DNA from 3 places in the Motilibacter rhizosphaerae genome. Region 2 is predicted to be linked to each of the others. Evidence: riboswitches for the same ligand, from Rfam matches in the RefSeq annotation. Region 2 holds a riboswitch; each other region holds the start of a gene.
The links. A riboswitch is a leader RNA that binds a small molecule or an ion and turns the genes downstream of it on or off. The one in region 2 is predicted to bind cyclic di-AMP.
Positions count from the first base shown of each region.

Region 1 (5,344 bases), on a different contig from region 2:
GCAGCCGCGGCCGCCGCCGACGTCCCCGTCACCTGGCCCTCGCTGGCCACCGCCCACCCCCGCTCCGCTGCGTGCACCCCTGCACAGCCGGCACTCCTCCCGCTGCGGGCACGCAGCCCGCACCGACGACGCCGGTCCCGCGTCGTGCCGTCACGCTAGCGCTTCGCGGCCGTCCGGACGCGCGATGCGACCGGATGCCCCCGTACGGCGGACGCTCAGCGGTCCTCCTCGCCCGCCTTCACGGCGAGGACGGGGCACGGGGCGTCGAGCAGGATGCGCTGCGCGTTGCTGCCGAGGATGAGCTTGCCGACCGGGGTGCGGCGGCGCAGCCCGATGACGATGACGTCGGCGCCGACCTCCTCGGCGATGGCGATGAGCTCCTCGGAGGCGTCGTGGCCGCGCACGAGCGTGCGCACCTCGTGCTCGATGCCGGCGGCGCTGAGCGCCTCGCCCACGCGCGCGAGCTCCTCCTCGTAGCCGCCCCCGGGCGCGTCCGAGGGCGCGTCGGGGACCGAGCTCACCACGACGAGGCGCTCGCGCTGGGCGCGGGCGTCCTCGGCAGCGCGGCGCAGCGCCGCACGGCCCTCGGGCTTCGGCACGTAGCCGACCACGATCGTCACCGCACGCTCTCCTCCCTGCGGGCCGCCCGCAGCGCGCCCGGCCCTCGCGGACCGGTAGCGGGAGACGCTACCGGTCGGCTCCCGGCCGCGCCCGGACCGCTCCTCGCGGAGGGGCGGTCCGGGCACGGCGAGCCGCGGGGCCACGTCCGGGGGGCGCCGGCCCTCGTCAGGAGGCGCCGCGCCCGGTCTCCTGCTGGAGCCGGTCGATCTGCTCGCTCGCCTCCGCCTTCGTCAGCCCCTCGGGGGCCTCCTCGCCCGCCTCCCGCGCGAGCGTCCCGAGGTAGCTCTCCTGGGCCCCCGTCGCGGGCTCGCCCCCGGTCACCCAGTCCTCCGGGTCCTTCTCCGCCGAGCGCGCCGCGGCGTCCCCGGTCGGCCCGCTGGTCCCTGCTGCTCCTGCTGCCACTGCCCCTCCTGGTGGGTGCGTCGTGCTCGTCGTGGTGCCCGTGCGGGCGGACGCCGGGCGGCGGTCCGCCCGCTCCAGCTGACTACCCGCGGCCCGGCGTGCGTACACCTGTTCGACACCCGCTCGGGTGGAGCTGCTGGACGCGCCGTGACCCGTCCGTTACGGTTGGCCTGCCCCACCTGTCGGCGGGGCCCTCGCGCCGCGCCGAGTCCTGCCCGGGCACGAGGCCACGTCCCACGGGCAGGAGCGGGGGACCCACTTCCCGGGTCCCGAGGTCGTCGCGCGAGCGGCGGCAGAGGGGTCCTTGGGGTGAAGCCGCGACCAGCGGCCGGGAGCAGTTCTCCTCCCGAACCCGACAGCTGACCTCGCAGGCGCGCCGGAGAGCACACGTGCGTCCTTCGCGTCCCCTGCGCGCCTACACCGGCCGCCACCGCGCCCCCGTCGCGTCCCCCGCCTCCCGCCTCGCTCCCCCGGCCGTCGCCGTGGCCGCCGGCCTGGGCATCGCGGGAGCGACGCTCGCCGCGGGCGGCACCGCCAGCGCGGCGACCCGCAGCGTCTCCTCCCGGGCCGCCAGCGCGACCGTGCACCACACCCCGCTGCTGTCGCTGCACTCGCACGGGTCCGCGGTGCGCTACCTCCAGTCGCGGCTCGGCATCGCCGTCGACGGCCGCTTCGGCGTCCGCACCCAGGCCGCCGTGCGGGCCTTCCAGCGCAGCCACGGCCTGCGCGCCACCGGCGTGGCCGACAAGTGGACCTGGCGCACGCTGCCCAAGGTCAAGCACGTGTCGCGCGACGAGGTGCGCCCCTCCACCGGTGCCGAGGGCCTCAACTGGGCCGCGCTCGCGCGCTGCGAGGCGGGCGGCAACCCGAGGGCCGTCAACGCGGCGGGCTACTACGGGCTCTACCAGTTCGACCTCGGCACGTGGCGCGGCGTGGGCGGCTCCGGCCTGCCGACGGACGCGAGCGCCGAGGAGCAGACCTACCGCGCGCAGCTGCTCTTCAAGCGCCGCGGCGCCAGCCCCTGGCCCACCTGCGGGCACCTGCTCTACAGCTGAGCGGGCTCGCGCCCGGCCGGGTCCTCTCCCCCTACGCGGGGGCGGTCCGCCAGGGACTGGCGTACGCGACGGCGCGACCGCGCGGCGTCCAGCCGGCCGCGTGCGCCCGGGCCTCCCGGTCGTCGTCCTGGGCCGGGTCGACCACGCGGACGACGACCCAGCCCGGCCGGCCGGGGGCGGCGGGCGCCCGCAGGTCGAGCTCGGCGTCGAGCGGCGTCCCGCAGGTCAGCGGGAGCACGGCCCGCACCTCGGGGAGCAGCTCACCGGCACCCGGCACCAGCACCTGCACCTCCAGCGGGCGGCCGTGCCAGGCCGGTCCGCGGTCGACGTCGAGCCGGAGCCTGCCCCCGGTCCCGTCCGGCGGCAGGGTCCCGCCCATCCCGACGCCGTCGAGGGTGGCGTCCAGCCGGAGGCCGGAGAGCCGCGTTGCGTACGTCCGCCGCGCCAGCAGCGCCTCCGCCACCCCGCTGCGGCTGTGCTCGCGCACCCAGAGCCCGGCACGCCCGCGGCCCTCGACCGTCCCCCAGCCGGTGCCGTGCTCGTCAGTCACCCCGACGAGCCCCGGCTGCCACCCCGCGTCGTGCACGGCGAGCAGCGGCGAGGGCAGCCCGTCGGCCACGCCCTCGAACAGGTAGTCCTCCCCGCGGTTGAACAGCTCGAGCGTCACCATGCGGGGGACGAGCCGCGGGTCGAGCGCGAAGCCGTCCAACCTGCCGGGCTCGCGGCCCGGGTGGTTGAAGCCGAAGAGCGGGCCCGGGCCACCGGATGGGGCAGCCCTGCGAGCGGTCGCCTCGACCTGCGCGTGCAGCCAGTCGTGCAGGACGCGGGTCCCGCCGGGGAGCGCGACCCCCGTCATCTGCTCCGAGAACCACACGTTGACGTGGCCGAGCCACGGCTCGGTCCACTCGAAGCCGCGGACCGCGGTGAACGAGCCCGGCTCGTCGGCGGCGTCGGCCAGCGCCGCGGTGCGCGACCAGCCGGCGGCGTCCATGCTCGGCGGTGCGGTCCGGTAGCGGGAGACCGCGTCCGGCGGCAGTCCCGCGGGCAGGGGGGACGTGCGCGGGAGCGAGACGTGGTCGGTGAGCGCCGCGACATCCAGACCCGCGCGCTGCATGGAGGCGTACGCGTCCTCCGGCCGCCCCGCTCCGTCGGAGAGCAGGGTGTGGTTGTGCAGGTCGGCGTGGACGACCGCGAGCCCCTCGCGCCCCGGCAGCTGCGAGCGCCGGGCCGCTCCCGTCGCGCCGGGGAGGTCGCTGCCCTGGCCCTGCGCGACGGCCAGCGTGGGCCGTCCGCTCGCGACGACCAGGGCAGCAGGGGGCGGGAGCACGCTCACCCCGGCAACCTAGGGCCTGGCGCTCGCGCCGCTGCGAGCGGCCCTCGGGCAGTGCACCCAGGACGACGGGTCAGCGCCCGGCGCGGGCGACGAGGTCGCGGACGTCCTCGGGCAGGACGCCCTTGGCCCGGCCGGCGAGACTGCCGCCGCTCTCGAGGTCGACGACGCGGAAGACCGTACGCGCGACCCGCGCCGCCCGCAGCGCGTCGAGGCTCGCCCGCTCGGCCAGCTGCGCGACGAAGTCGTCCGCGACGAGGGGCTCGGCGGAGGGCTCGGGGTCGCGGTGCAGGTGGGCGGCGAGGTCCGGGGGCAGCCGCTCGACCAGCGCGGTCGCGACGGTGTCGGGGACGCGCTCGGCGAGGACGCACAGCGTGGTCCGCGTCGCGCGGTCGGCGTCCTCGGGGGACGCGAAGCGCCCCCGCAGCTGCACGAGGCGCGTGAGCTGGTCGTAGTGCATGGCGTCCCCCCGGCCGGCCTTCCGCGACGTCGAGCCTCGGCGCTCGACAGCTGCTTCACCACGGATCGTAGCCCCGCATGTACCCCATGACACCAGATGCACACCTTCGGGTGAACGGCAGTTGACGCGACGTCATCATCCACAGATCTGGAGACGTGCCTGTGGAAGCGTTTGGGGGGGTCCGTGCGTTGGACAGGGCGAGATGACAACGACACCCGCGCTCCAGCAGGCCCTCGAGGCGACCCCTGCGGTGGATCTCGACCTCGCGGCACCGACCGCCGACCTCGTCCGACTCTACCTCGACGACATCGGGCGCACTCCGCTGCTCACCGCCGCCGACGAGGTCGAGCTCTCCCAGCGCATCGAGGCCGGCCTCTACGCCCAGCACCTGCTCGCCACCGGCGAGACCGGCGAGCACGACGCGGCGGAGCTGCGCCGCCTGGTCCGCGACGGCGACCGCGCGAAGGACCAGATGCTGCGGGCCAACCTGCGCCTCGTCGTGTCCGTGGCGAAGAAGCACAGCCACCGCGGCCTGCCCTTCCTCGACGTGGTGCAGGAGGGCAACCTCGGGCTGGTGCGCGCGGTCGAGAAGTTCGACTACCGCAAGGGCTACAAGTTCTCGACCTACGCGACGTGGTGGATCCGCCAGGCGATCGGCCGCGGGCTGGCCGAGCAGGCGCGTACGGTGCGCCTCCCGGTGCACGTGCACGAGCAGATCGGCAAGCTGAGCCGCGCGCTGCGCGACCTCTCGGCGACGCTCGAGCGCGACCCCGACGACCAGGAGGTCGCCGAGGCGCTGGGCTGGGAGCTGGCCGACGTCACGTCGCTGCGCAGGATCAGCCGTGACGCCATCAGCCTCGACACCCCGGTGGGCGAGGAGGCCGACACCAGCGTGGGCGACCTCGTCGTCGACACCGACGCGGTGAGCGCTGCCGACGCGTACGAGCAGCGGGCGCTGCTGCGCGACCTGCAGTCCGCGCTGGACCAGCTCCCCGAGCGGGAGGCGACGATCCTGCGCATGCGCTACGGGCTGCACGACGGTCGCCCGCACACGCTCGACGAGATCGGCCGGGCCGTGGGGCTGACGCGCGAGCGCATCCGCCAGCTGGAGAAGGAGGCGCTGGGCAAGCTCCGCTCCCCCGCCACGACGCAGAGCCTGCTCGACTGGGCCAGCTGAAGCGCTCGACCAGCAGCGAGGGCCCGTCCGGATCTCCGGGCGGGCCCTTCGTCGTCCGATGGCTCCTCAGGCAGGGCAGTCCTCCGCCGCGAGACGGCTTCAGGCGTGCAGGACCAGCACGGCCGCCACCCACACGGTGAGGGCGAGCGAAGCGGCCCCGAGCTCGACGAGCATGCCCAGCCCGATCCCGGTCAGCGTGCTCCACGTCGTGCGCCACGCGGCACGGGCCGCCCGCAGCCGGGCCAGCTCGGCGACGAAGACGCCGACGACGAAGCCCAGCGGGACCCCGACGAACGGCA
Region 1 is NZ_SGXD01000004.1:370,077-375,420, forward strand. It holds gene EV189_RS16710 (SpoIIE family protein phosphatase) at 1-50, opposite strand, end outside; gene EV189_RS16715 (universal stress protein) at 216-620, opposite strand; gene EV189_RS16720 (DUF3072 domain-containing protein) at 787-1,023, opposite strand; cyclic di-AMP (ydaO/yuaA leader) riboswitch at 1,250-1,396, shown strand; gene EV189_RS21030 (transglycosylase family protein) at 1,413-2,078, shown strand; gene EV189_RS20335 (CehA/McbA family metallohydrolase domain-containing protein) at 2,110-3,411, opposite strand; gene EV189_RS16730 (DUF2267 domain-containing protein) at 3,482-3,868, opposite strand; gene EV189_RS16735 (sigma-70 family RNA polymerase sigma factor) at 4,071-5,045, shown strand; gene EV189_RS16740 (DUF456 domain-containing protein) at 5,145-5,344, opposite strand, start outside.
Region 1: linked by a shared signal. The riboswitch ahead of EV189_RS21030 (transglycosylase family protein) and the one ahead of EV189_RS14345 (C40 family peptidase) in region 2 are both predicted to bind cyclic di-AMP.

Region 2 (5,344 bases):
CGAGCAGCTCGGGCGGCGCGCTCGGCGGCCAGTCGAGCGCCACGCCGTCGAGCCGGACGTAGCGCCCCTGCCGCGTGACGCGCTCGCCCGCCAGCAGGTCGCGCAGGGCCTCGGCGTGCTCCTGCAGCAGCGTCATGGGCGACTCCACGCGGGCGCCGACCTGGCCCATCCAGTCCAGCACCCCGTGCCCGATCCCCAGCCGCAGCCGGCCGGGGAAGAGGCGCTCGAGCGTCGCCGCCTCCATCGCGGTGAGCGCGACGTTGCGGAGCGGCACGGGCAGCAGCCCCACGCCCACCCGCAGCCGGGAGGTCCACGCCAGCGCCGCGGCGGCCGCCGAGACCCCGGCCTCGCGGAAGCAGTCCTCCCAGAGCCACAGCTCCTCGAGGCCCGCCGCCTCGGCGGCCTCGGCCACCCTGCGCAGCTGCTCCGGCGGGAGGCCGGGGAGGAAGACCGTGCCGATGGTGGTCACGCGGGCTCCTGTCTCGTCATGGTGGGTCGTCCGGGTGGTGGTCGGGGTGGTGGTCGGGGCGGCGCTCAGGTCCTACCACGGCCGCCCGACAGTGCTGGTGGCCCCCCGGCGTGCGACGGAGGACGTCGAGGTGGACGCAGGCCGCAGGTCTCGCGCATCATTGGCACTCGATGCGCAGGAGTGCCAGCGCACCCGAGGAGGAGGAACACCGTGCCGACCTACCAGTACGCCTGCACGGCGTGCGAGCACCGCTTCGAGGCCGTCCAGTCGTTCAGCGACGACGCGCTGACCGAGTGCCCCGCGTGCGGGGGGCGGCTGCGCAAGGTCTACTCCGCGGTCGGCGTCGTGTTCAAGGGCTCGGGGTTCTACCGCAACGACAGCCGCACGAGCGGGGCCGGGAGCGGCTCCTCGTCGAGCAGCGACGCCGCGTCGTCGGCGACCGCCAGCACGGGCTCGTCGGACTCCAGCAGCACCGGGTCCGCCGGCGGCACGGGCGGCTCGGGCGCGAGCAGCACCGGCACCGGCTCCACCGCCGGCGGGTCGGCCGGCACGTCGGGGAGCAGCACGTCCTCGGGCGGCTCCTCCAGTCCGGCTCCCGCGGGCGGCTCGTCCAGCTCGGGCTCCTCCTCCGCCGCCTGACGCGGCCGGCGCCCTCCCTCGGGCGCGGACGCGGCCTGTGGACGGCGCGGCGTGCTCGTACGCCGGGTCGTCCACAGCCCTCCGCGACCCCCTCCTCGCGGCCGCTGCCGCCGCCTAGCGTGCCGGGGTGCCGCCTCCCGCCCCCCGCTCTCGTGGCCTGCTCCCGCTGCGGGCCCGCCTCGCCCGGCTGCGGCGCCGCGCGCGGTGGCACCGGCGCCCGCTCCTCGCCCTGCTGACGGGCGTCGCGGTCGCCAGCGCCCTGCTCGCGCTGCGCCCCGCGCCCGCCCCCTCCCGGGCGGTCACGGTCGCCGCCCGCGACCTGCGGGCCGGTGAGGTCGTGCGCGGGAGCGTCCTGCGCGACGTGCGGATCCCGCCGGGCGCGGTGCCGTCCGCGGCACTCCCCCGTGCCCGGCTGCTCGGGCGCACGCTCGCGACGCCGGTCCACCGCGGCGAGGTGCTCACCGACCTCCGGCTCGTGGGCGCGGGCCTGGCCGGCGGGCTGCGGCGGGGCGAGGCCCTCGTCCCCGTGCGCCTGGCGGACCCGCAGGTCGCGCGGCTGCTGCGGGCCGGCGACGTCGTCGACCTCGTCGCGCTCGCGAGCGGCTCCGCTGGGCTCGACGGCGGGCTCGAGGGCGGGGCGTCCCTCGACGGGACACCCGGCCCGGGCGCGCTGCGCGCGCGCGTCGTGGCGGTGCCGCCCGCGCCGACCGCGGCGCTGGGTGCGGGCGGCACCGGGGCGCTCGTCCTCGTCGCCGTCCCCTCGGCCGCGTCCGTCGCCGCCGCCCGCGCGTCGGCGTACGCGGTCGTCGTGCGGCCGCCCGACGACCGGTAGCGTGCCGTGCAGGACCGACGTCGAGCTCCCGGCGCCCTCCCGGCCCGGGCTCTCCCGACCAGGAGGAGACCTCCGTGCTCAAGGGCTTCCGCGACTTCATCCTGCGCGGCAACATCATCGACCTCGCGATCGCCGTCGTCATCGGCACCGCGTTCACCGCCCTCGTGGCCTCCGTGACCGACGCCCTGCTCAAGCCGCTCATCGGGCTGTTCCTGGGCGGCGCCTCGACGAGCGGCGGCACCCTCACGATCAGCGACCAGCAGTTCAAGTTCGGCCAGGTGATCAACGCGGGGATCACGTTCCTCATCACCGCCGCGGTCGTCTACTTCCTCGTCGTGGTGCCCACGCGGGAGATCCTCGAGCGGCTGAACCGCGGCGACGTCGCGCCCCCGGTGGCCGTGCCCGAGGACATCGTGCTGCTGCGCGAGATCCGCGACGCCCTGCTCTCCGAGCGCGGCGTCGGCGGGACGGCGACCGCTCCCGAGCCCGGCGTGCCGCCCGTCGGCTGAGCGCCCGGCAGGCGTCGCACGCCAACCGGCACCCGGCAGGGCGCCGCGACCCGCGTCCGCTACCCGCCGTGGTGCGGCGGCACCTCGCGGAGCAACCGGTCGTCGTCCGAGCCGTGCTGCTCGTCGCCCCACCCGCGGTCGCGCTCGTCGCTCGTCACGTCGGGCAGCAGCTGGTCCGCGACGTCCTCGCTCGACGAGGCGGAGGAGCGGCGGGCCGGGGGGTGGGGCGGAGGCTGACCGGGCACGCTGCCCAGCGTACGGACCCCCACGCTCCCGAGGAGGCACGGTGGCGACGCTCGTCCTGCTGCGGCACGGCCAGACCGAGTGGTCGAGGGACGGCAGGCACACCTCGCGCACGGACCTGCCGCTGACGCCGGTCGGCGAGGACCAGGCGCGGGCGCTCGCGCCCGCCGTGCGCTCGTTCGCCTTCGGGCTGGTCCTCGCCAGCCCGCGGCAGCGGGCGGTCGCGACCGCACGGCTGGCGGGGCTCGACCCCCAGCTCGACGACGACCTGGTCGAGTGGGACTACGGCCGCTACGAGGGCGTCACCACTGACGAGATCGTCGAGCGCGACGGCCCCTGGAACATGTGGCAGGACGGCGCCCCGGGCGGCGAGGACGCCGCCGCGGTGGGCGCCCGCGTGGACCGCGCCCTCGCTCGTGTCCGGCCCGTCCTCGACGAGGGCCACGACGCCTGCGTGGTGGCCCACGGGCACGTGCTGCGCGTGCTGGCCGCGCGCTACCTCGCGCTGCCGCCGAGCGAGGGAGCGCACCTGCGGCTCGACACGGGGACGGTCTGCACGCTCGGCACCGAGCACGGCCGGCCCGTGCTCACCGGGTGGAACGTCCCCGCCTGCGCCTGGGGCTGACCCCCGGCAGGGACGCCTGCGCAGCCCCGGAGACGCGCTCGCCCCCTGCCGGAAGGGGGGCCGGCAGGGGGCGGGGGCGGGTCCTGAGGAGGAGCCGCGGACGCAGGCGCGCAGGGAGCGCGCTGACGACGACTAGGCCACGCGGCCGTACGAGACCGAGCTCGTCCAGGCCTTGTGCAGCCCGACGCGGGTGCCCGGGTGCTGCGCCTCGTACCAGTAGCCGCCGCCCGCGTAGATCGCGACGTGGCTGACCCGGCCGCCGCGGCTGACGAAGACGAGGTCGCCGGGGCGCACCTGCGAGCGGCTGATCCGCTGGACGCGGCTGCGCATCGCGGCCGACGAGTGCGGCAGCGCGATGCCGAGCTGGCGGTAGACGTAGCTGACGTAGCCCGAGCAGTCGAAGCCGCTGCGGGGCGAGGTGCCGCCGTAGCGGTAGCGGCCGCCGGCGTTGGCGCGGGCCGCGGCGAGGACCAGCTTGCCGAACGCGAGCGAGCCGGGCGTGCCGTCGAGGCTGACGCTGCGGATGCTCGCGCGCTTCGCCCCGGCGACGCCGAGCGCCCGCCACGTCGCCTGCGTCACCGTGCCGGTGACCTGGAGGCCCGACGCGCGCTGGAAGCGGCGCACGGCCGACGCGGTGGCCGCGCCGTAGGTGCCGCTCGGGCGCACACCGAGGCGGCGCTGCACGAAGCGGACCGCGCCGCCGCGCGAGCGGGTGTCGAGGAGGGGGTGCGCGGCGACGACCGGGGTGACGGTCGGCCGGGCGCGCAGGAGGCTCGCGGCCGTGGCGCGGACCGCGGCGTGCGCCGGGGTCGCGTGCTCCACGTGGGCGGAGCGGGAGCTCGCGGCGGAGGCGGTGCCGGTGCTGCCGACGGTGCCGGCGATCGCCGCAGCCGCGACGGGCAGGGCCGCGACGCGCGCGGCGGTGCGGCTCGGGGCAGCGGGCCGGCGGTGGGCGCCCGGCCCGCGGCGCTGCGCAGGGACGGTGGCACGTGCGGCGTCCAGGGTCGACGAGGGCACGTCGAGGTCCAGGGCAGCGTTCAACGCATGTCCTTCTCCGACGCCTGCGAGGTGAGCTGTCGGGTTCGGACGGGGAAGTCGCCCGGCTGCAGAAGCAGCTTCACCCCTAGGACGCTGTCGCCAGCGCCCGCCACACCTTGGGTCCCCCGCTCCTGCCGTGCGGTCGTCGAGACGGCCACGTCCCCTAGGCCAGGGCAGGACTCGGCGTCCGACCGGGGACGCCTCCCCCGGGAGGAGGAGGCGAACCGGAGATTACGAGAAAGTCACGATCGGCGCTACCCCTTCGAGGCCTGAGCCGCGCACGGAGTGGCGTACGTCACGTCACCCGGCCGGCGCAGGGTCGATCGTCCGCGCGTAGGAGGCGACCTCCTCCGCAGGGAGGACGACGTCGGGCCGGGTCTCGCCGGGGACGGCGACGAACACGTGCAGCCCGTCGGCGCGGTCGAGCTCGGCGCTCTCGCCCCCCGACCCGACGAGGAACCCCTCGCCGGTGGCGCGCACGGTGACGACCGCTCCGGGGCGCAGCCCGATGCGCCGCATGGTGGCGAGCAGGTCGGGGTCGGTCTGCACGGGCTCGCCGATGCGGCGCACGACCACCGAGACGGTCTCGCCCTCCACCGCGGCTGCGGGCAGCGGCACCACGCCCTGGCGGAACTCCTCGTGCGGGTCCTGCTCCCCGAGCTCCTCGAGCCCCGGGATCGGGTTGCCGTACGGCGAGTGCGTCGGGTGCTCGAGCAGGTCGAGCAGGCGCCGCTCGACCGCCTCGCTCATGACGTGCTCCCAGCGGCACGCCTCCTCGTGGACGTGCTCCCAGTCCAGGCCGATGACGGAGACGAGCAGGCACTCGGCCAGCCGGTGCTTGCGCATGACGCGCACGGCGGCGGAGCGGCCGACGTCGGTGAGCACGAGCCGGTTGCCCTCCCCGAGGCCGACGAGCCCGCCGCGCTGCATGCGCGCGACCGTCTGGCTCACGGTCGGTCCGCTCTGCCCCAGGCGCTCGGCGATGCGGG
Region 2 is NZ_SGXD01000003.1:766,207-771,550, forward strand. It holds gene EV189_RS14315 (LLM class flavin-dependent oxidoreductase) at 1-469, opposite strand, end outside; gene EV189_RS14320 (FmdB family zinc ribbon protein) at 680-1,108, shown strand; gene EV189_RS14325 (SAF domain-containing protein) at 1,236-1,940, shown strand; gene mscL (large conductance mechanosensitive channel protein MscL) at 2,015-2,449, shown strand; gene EV189_RS14335 (hypothetical protein) at 2,509-2,694, opposite strand; gene EV189_RS14340 (histidine phosphatase family protein) at 2,736-3,317, shown strand; gene EV189_RS14345 (C40 family peptidase) at 3,450-4,358, opposite strand; cyclic di-AMP (ydaO/yuaA leader) riboswitch at 4,361-4,521, opposite strand; partial or broken gene EV189_RS14350 (metal-dependent transcriptional regulator) at 4,746-5,344, opposite strand, start outside.

Region 3 (5,344 bases), on a different contig from region 2:
CACCGCAGTCGGGGGTGGGTCACCGCCGGACGGAGCGCCGACGCGCTCGGCGCCCGGAGGAGCGCCGTCGCGCTCAGAGCCGGACGGTGCGCCCCTCCTGCGACGACGTCCGCGCCGCCTCGAGCACCCGCAGCGTGGCGACGGCGTCCCGCGGGTCCACCGGGACCGGGCCCCGGCCGAGCAGCGCGTCGCGCCACCCCGCGTAGAACTCCTGCCACGCGCCGGGCAGCGTGCGCACCGGTGCGGCGTCCTCGTCGCTGCCGAGCAGCCCCCAGCGCTCCTCCGGCTCCTCGCCCCAGCCCGGGTCGGCCGGCGTGCCGCCCTCGCGCAGGGCGGCCTCCTGGGGGTCCAGCCCGTGCACGACGTACGCGCCGGCGGAGCCGAGCACGCGCAGCCGCGGGCCGAGCTGCGCGGTGAGGGCGCCGGCCCAGAGGTGCGAGCGCTCGCCGCCGACGTGCGTCAGCGCGACGAAGACGTCGTCGTCGACCGCGACCGAGTCCCGCCGCACGTGGACCTCGGCGTAGACCGACGCGACGGGGCCGAGCAGCTGCACGGCCTGGTCGACGAGGTGGCTGCAGAGGTCGTTGAGCAGGCCGCCCGCGTCCGCGGGGTCCCCGCTCTCCCGCCACCCCGGCTTGGGTACGGGCCGCCAGCGCTCGAAGCGCGACTCGTAGCGGTGGACGCGGCCGAGCCGGCCCTCGGCGACGAGCGCCTGCAGCGTGCGGAAGTCGGAGTCCCAGCGGCGGTTCTGGTAGACGGTGAGGGCGACGCCGCGCTCCTCGGCGAGGTCGACGAGGCGCTGGCCCTCCTCGCTGGTCACGGCCAGCGGCTTGTCGACGACGACGGGGAGCCCGGCCTCGAGGGAGCGGGTCGCGAGCTCCGAGTGGCTGCGGTTGGGGCTCGCCACGACCACGCCGTCGTAGGACGCCGCGTCGGCCAGGACGTCGTCGGCCGAGCCCAGCACCCGCACCCCCGGCAGGGACGCCTCGGCCCGGGCCGCGCGCTCCGCGTCGCGGGTGACGACGGCGGTGACGCGCAGGCCCGGGACCGAGGAGATGACGGGGGCGTGGAAGGTCGAGCCGGCGAGGCCGTACCCGAGGACCGCGATGCGCAGGGGGTCGGAGGACATGCCCCCATCCTGCCGCCCGCGGCAGGGGCCTAGAGGACCCGGCCGGCGACCCAGCTGCTCGTGCTGATGCGGGTCAGCGCGACGCCCTGGCCGGGCTGGCGCGCGTGCCAGATCCGCCCGTGCCCCGCGTAGATCGCGACGTGGTAGACGCGACCGCCGTGCTCGAAGAAGACCAGGTCACCGGGCTGGATGTCGGCCTTGGAGATCTTGTGCGAGCGGGAGTACTGCTCGCGGGAGGTGCGCGGCAGCGAGAGCCCCGCGTGGCGCATGACGTAGCCGGTGAAGCCGGAGCAGTCGAACGAGCGCGGACCGGTCGAGCCGTAGACGTACGGCTTGCCCTTGAGGCCGGAGGCGGTGCGCAGCGCGACCTTCACCCGCTTGGTGTGCAGGGCGAGGCGCTGGGCGTCGGCCGCGCGCTGGATCGCGTGCTGGCGGACGGCGGGGACGGAGACGCTGGCCTTCGGGCCCTTGGCGGGCTGGGTGACGGCGGCGGTCGCGGCCGAGGCGGAGCCCGCGGCGGGGACGAGGACGCCGAGCGTCGAGACGACGGCGAGGACGAGGACGGCGGCACGGCGCAGCAGCGCGTGCCCGCCAGAGATGGCGCGCAGCAAAGAGGAAGCCCTTCCAGCACGCCTGCGAAGTGAGCTGTCGGGTTCGGGACTGGAAGTGCCCCGGCCGCGTGGTGCGGCTTCACCCCGAGCCGGCGGCCTGACGGCTGCCGGCGATCTCCGTGCGGAGTGGGTCCCCCGCTCCTGTCCTCTGCGTCTGACGACCACCCACCCGGCCGGACAGGACTCGGCGTTGCCGGGGTGGGGACCGGCATGGTGCCGGCACGTATGACTACGGCAGGTTAGGCGAGGGACATGAGGGAAGTCGGGTCCTGCGGCTGTGGCGATCGTCACCCGTTGCGGGGACAACGGACGCCTCCCGCTGGTGCATCCGCACGCCCGAGCGGCACGGTGCGCGAGCATGGAGGGGTGCCCGCTGCCGTCGTCGTCACCGGTGCCCGCGGCCGCGTCGGCCGGGCGCTCGTGCCGGCGCTGGGCTCGGGCGTCGTCGCCCTCGACCTGCCCGAGCACGACGTGCGCGACCTCACCGGACTGCTGACGGCACTGCCCCTGGGCTGCGCCGTCGTGCACCTGGCCTGGGACATCCCCGGTGAGAACTACGACACGGGCACGACCGACCCCGACAACCTGGAGATGGTCCGCACCGTCCTCCGGGCCGCGGCCGAGCGGCGCGCACGGCGGGTGGTGCTCGCCAGTTCGGTGCACGCCGGAGGGGTCCGGCTGCGCCGCCCGTGGGAGCGCCGGCTGGCGCCGGACCGGGCGGGGGACCCGGCCACGCCGTACGGACGCAGCAAGGCGCGCGCCGAGCAGCTCGGGCGCGAGGCGGCCGCCGGAGGGCTCGAGGTCGTGGCGCTGCGCCTCGGCGGGGTGGCGCCGGCGCCGCTGGAGGACCCGCTCGAGCGCAGCCTCTGGCTCAGCGAGCGCGACCTCGTCGCCGCCGTCCGCGCCGCGCTCGACGTGCCGGTCGTGCCGGGCGGCTGCGCCGTCGCGTACGCGGTGTCCCGCAACCCGCGCGGGCTGCACAGCACGCGCAGCGTGCTCGGCTGGCACCCGCTCGACGGCGCGCCGCGGCGCGTGCGGGGGGCGGCCCGGCTGCGCCGCTACGCGCGGGCCCTGCGCTCGAGCACCTCCGCCACGGACGCGGCCACCAGCGGCGCGACGGCCGACGTCGAGTAGCGCTCGCCGACGAGGGCGTGGGCCTGCGCCCGGAGCGCCTCGCGGAGCCCGGCGTCCGCCCGGAGCCGCAGGACCGCCTCGACGAGCTCGCGCGCGGAGTCCGCGAGGAGCACGTGCTCGCCGTCGACGACGTCCAGGCCCTCCACGCCCTTCGGCGTGCTGACGACCGGCAGTCCGGCGGCGAACGCCTCGAGCACCTTGAAGCGGGTGCCGCTGCCCACCTGGAGCGGGACGGCGAGCACCCCCGCCCGCGCGAGGTACGGCGCCGCGTCCGGCACGGTCCCGGTCAGCAGCGCCCCCGGGGTCGCCGCGGCGCGCGCCCGCAGCGCGGGCGGCGGCCCGGAGCCGAGCACCGTCAGGTGCAGGGCCGGCGCAGCCGCGCGCAGGGCCGGCAGCGCCTCGAGCAGCACCTCGGCCGCGGCGACGTTGGGCGGGTAGCCGAGGGCGCCGGCGTACAGCACCTCGTCGAGGTCGCGGCCCTCGTCACCGGCCGGCACCTCCGGCACGTCGACCGCGTTGGGGACGACGGTCACGGGCGCGCACCCCGCGTACGTCTCGCGCAGCAGCGCCGCGTCGCGCTCGCTGCACGCCCAGACGGCGTCGACCTGCGCCACGACCGTCCCCTCGACGGCGCGGGTGCGCTCGGCGACGCGCGCCGAGAGGCCGGGCGGCAGCGCGTCGCCGCGCGCCGCGGCCATGTCGTCGTGCAGCCGGCCCTCGACGTTGTGCGCGCTGAGCACGGTCGGGACGCCGGCGGCGCGCAGCACCGGCAGCGCCCGCTGCATGACGAGGTGCTCGAGCACCGCCACGCTCGGGCGCAGCTCCGCGACCACGGACGCGAGCTCGGCGAGCACGCCCTCGTGCCACCACCGGTCCGCCGGCAGTCCGTCCGGTGCCGCCAGCCAGCCCAGCGCCGGCACCGGCTGCGCGGCCGGCGGCCCGAGGCGCAGCCCGCAGCCGGGCGGCGGAGGAGTGGTCCTGTCTGCCGGATCGGGGCAGAAGAGCGTGATTCCGAGCCGCGCCGCGTGCAGTCCGGCTACCGTCGTGCGGCATCGGAGGTCGACCCCGCCGTACGTCGTGGCCGGTGAGCGCTGGGCCACGAGGAGCGCGGACGGGGCCGGCGGGGGCTCGACGGGGAGGACCACCAGGCGATGATGGCGGAAGGGACGGCGTACGCCGTCGAACCGGGCAAGGTCGTGCACGAGACGCTCGACGGGGAGACCATCCTCATCGCGCTCACGACCGGCGTCTACTACAGCCTGACCGGCACCGGTCCGGCCGCGTGGTCGGCGCTGTCGCAGGGCGTGCCGGTCGAGCGGTGCACGGCGGCGCTGGCGGCGCGCTACCCCGGCGCCGACCCCGCGCAGGTCGCGTCGGACGTCGCCGCGCTCACCGGCCAGCTGCTCGCCGAGGAGCTGCTCTCCCCCGGCGGGGCAGCCGCGGACGGCGAGGTGGTCCTCGGCGACGCGCCCGAGGCGTACGCCGCGCCGCTGCTCCAGCGCTACGACGACATGGAGTACCTCCTCCTGCTCGACCCGGTGCACGAGGCCGACGACAACGGCTGGCCCCAGGCGCTCACCGGCTCGACTGGGTGAGCACCGGGACCGTCACCGCCGCGGGCGCGTGGTTCGACGCCGCCTCGGCGAGCTGGCAGGAGGCCGCGCGCCGCCGCGGGCGCCACGACGTCGACCTCGACGTGGGCGGCGTGCGCCTGCGGCTGGCCTTCGCCGGCGAGGAGCTGGTCCCCGACCTCACGATGGCGCTGGGGCACCTGCGCGTACCGCCCGGCGACGCGGCGCTGGAGGTGCGCCTCTTCGACTCCGGCAGCACCGGCGTCGCGCCGCCGCGGTTCCCGTGGCAGGCGCCCGACGTCGGCCACCGCGGGCTCGTCGCCGGGGTGAGCGACGACGACGTCAGCACCGTCTTCCACGGCGACCTCATGGCGCTGGACGGCGACTTCCGCGCGCTCTCCCTGGTGCGCCGCTCGACGGGCGAGGCGCTCTTCTGGGTCCTCGACCGCGACCGCGTCCCGTGGTGGGAGCGGGCCGCGCCGCTGCGCACCCTCCTGCACTGGGCGCTGCGCGGGCCCCGGCGCCTGCTCGTGCACGCCGCGTGCGTGGGCACCGGCGGCTCCGGCGTCCTGCTCGCCGGTCCGGGCGGGTCGGGCAAGTCGACCACCGCGGTCGCGGCGCTGCAGGCCGGGCTGCAGTACGCCGGCGACGACTACGTGCTCGTCGAGACCGGGGCGGAGACGGCCACCGGCACCGGCGTGCGCGCGCACAGCGTCTACGGCACCGCCAAGCTGACCGCCGAGTCGGCGGCCCTGCTGCCCGGGCTGCCGCCCGTGCACCCCTCGGCGTACGACGGCGCGAAGCGCGTGGTCGACGTCGGCGCGCTCCACGGCGACCGGCTGGTCCGCGCCCTCGACGTCCGCGCGCTGGTGCTGCCCCGACCGGTGCCGGGCTCCCCC
Region 3 is NZ_SGXD01000001.1:758,550-763,893, reverse strand. It holds gene EV189_RS03455 (Gfo/Idh/MocA family protein) at 74-1,129, opposite strand; gene EV189_RS03450 (C40 family peptidase) at 1,159-1,740, opposite strand; cyclic di-AMP (ydaO/yuaA leader) riboswitch at 1,746-1,903, opposite strand; gene EV189_RS03445 (NAD-dependent epimerase/dehydratase family protein) at 2,107-2,874, shown strand; gene EV189_RS03440 (glycosyltransferase) at 2,799-4,019, opposite strand; gene EV189_RS20010 (PqqD family protein) at 4,029-4,469, shown strand; gene EV189_RS20005 (hypothetical protein) at 4,466-5,344, shown strand, end outside.
Region 3: linked by a shared signal. The riboswitch ahead of EV189_RS03450 (C40 family peptidase) and the one ahead of EV189_RS14345 (C40 family peptidase) in region 2 are both predicted to bind cyclic di-AMP.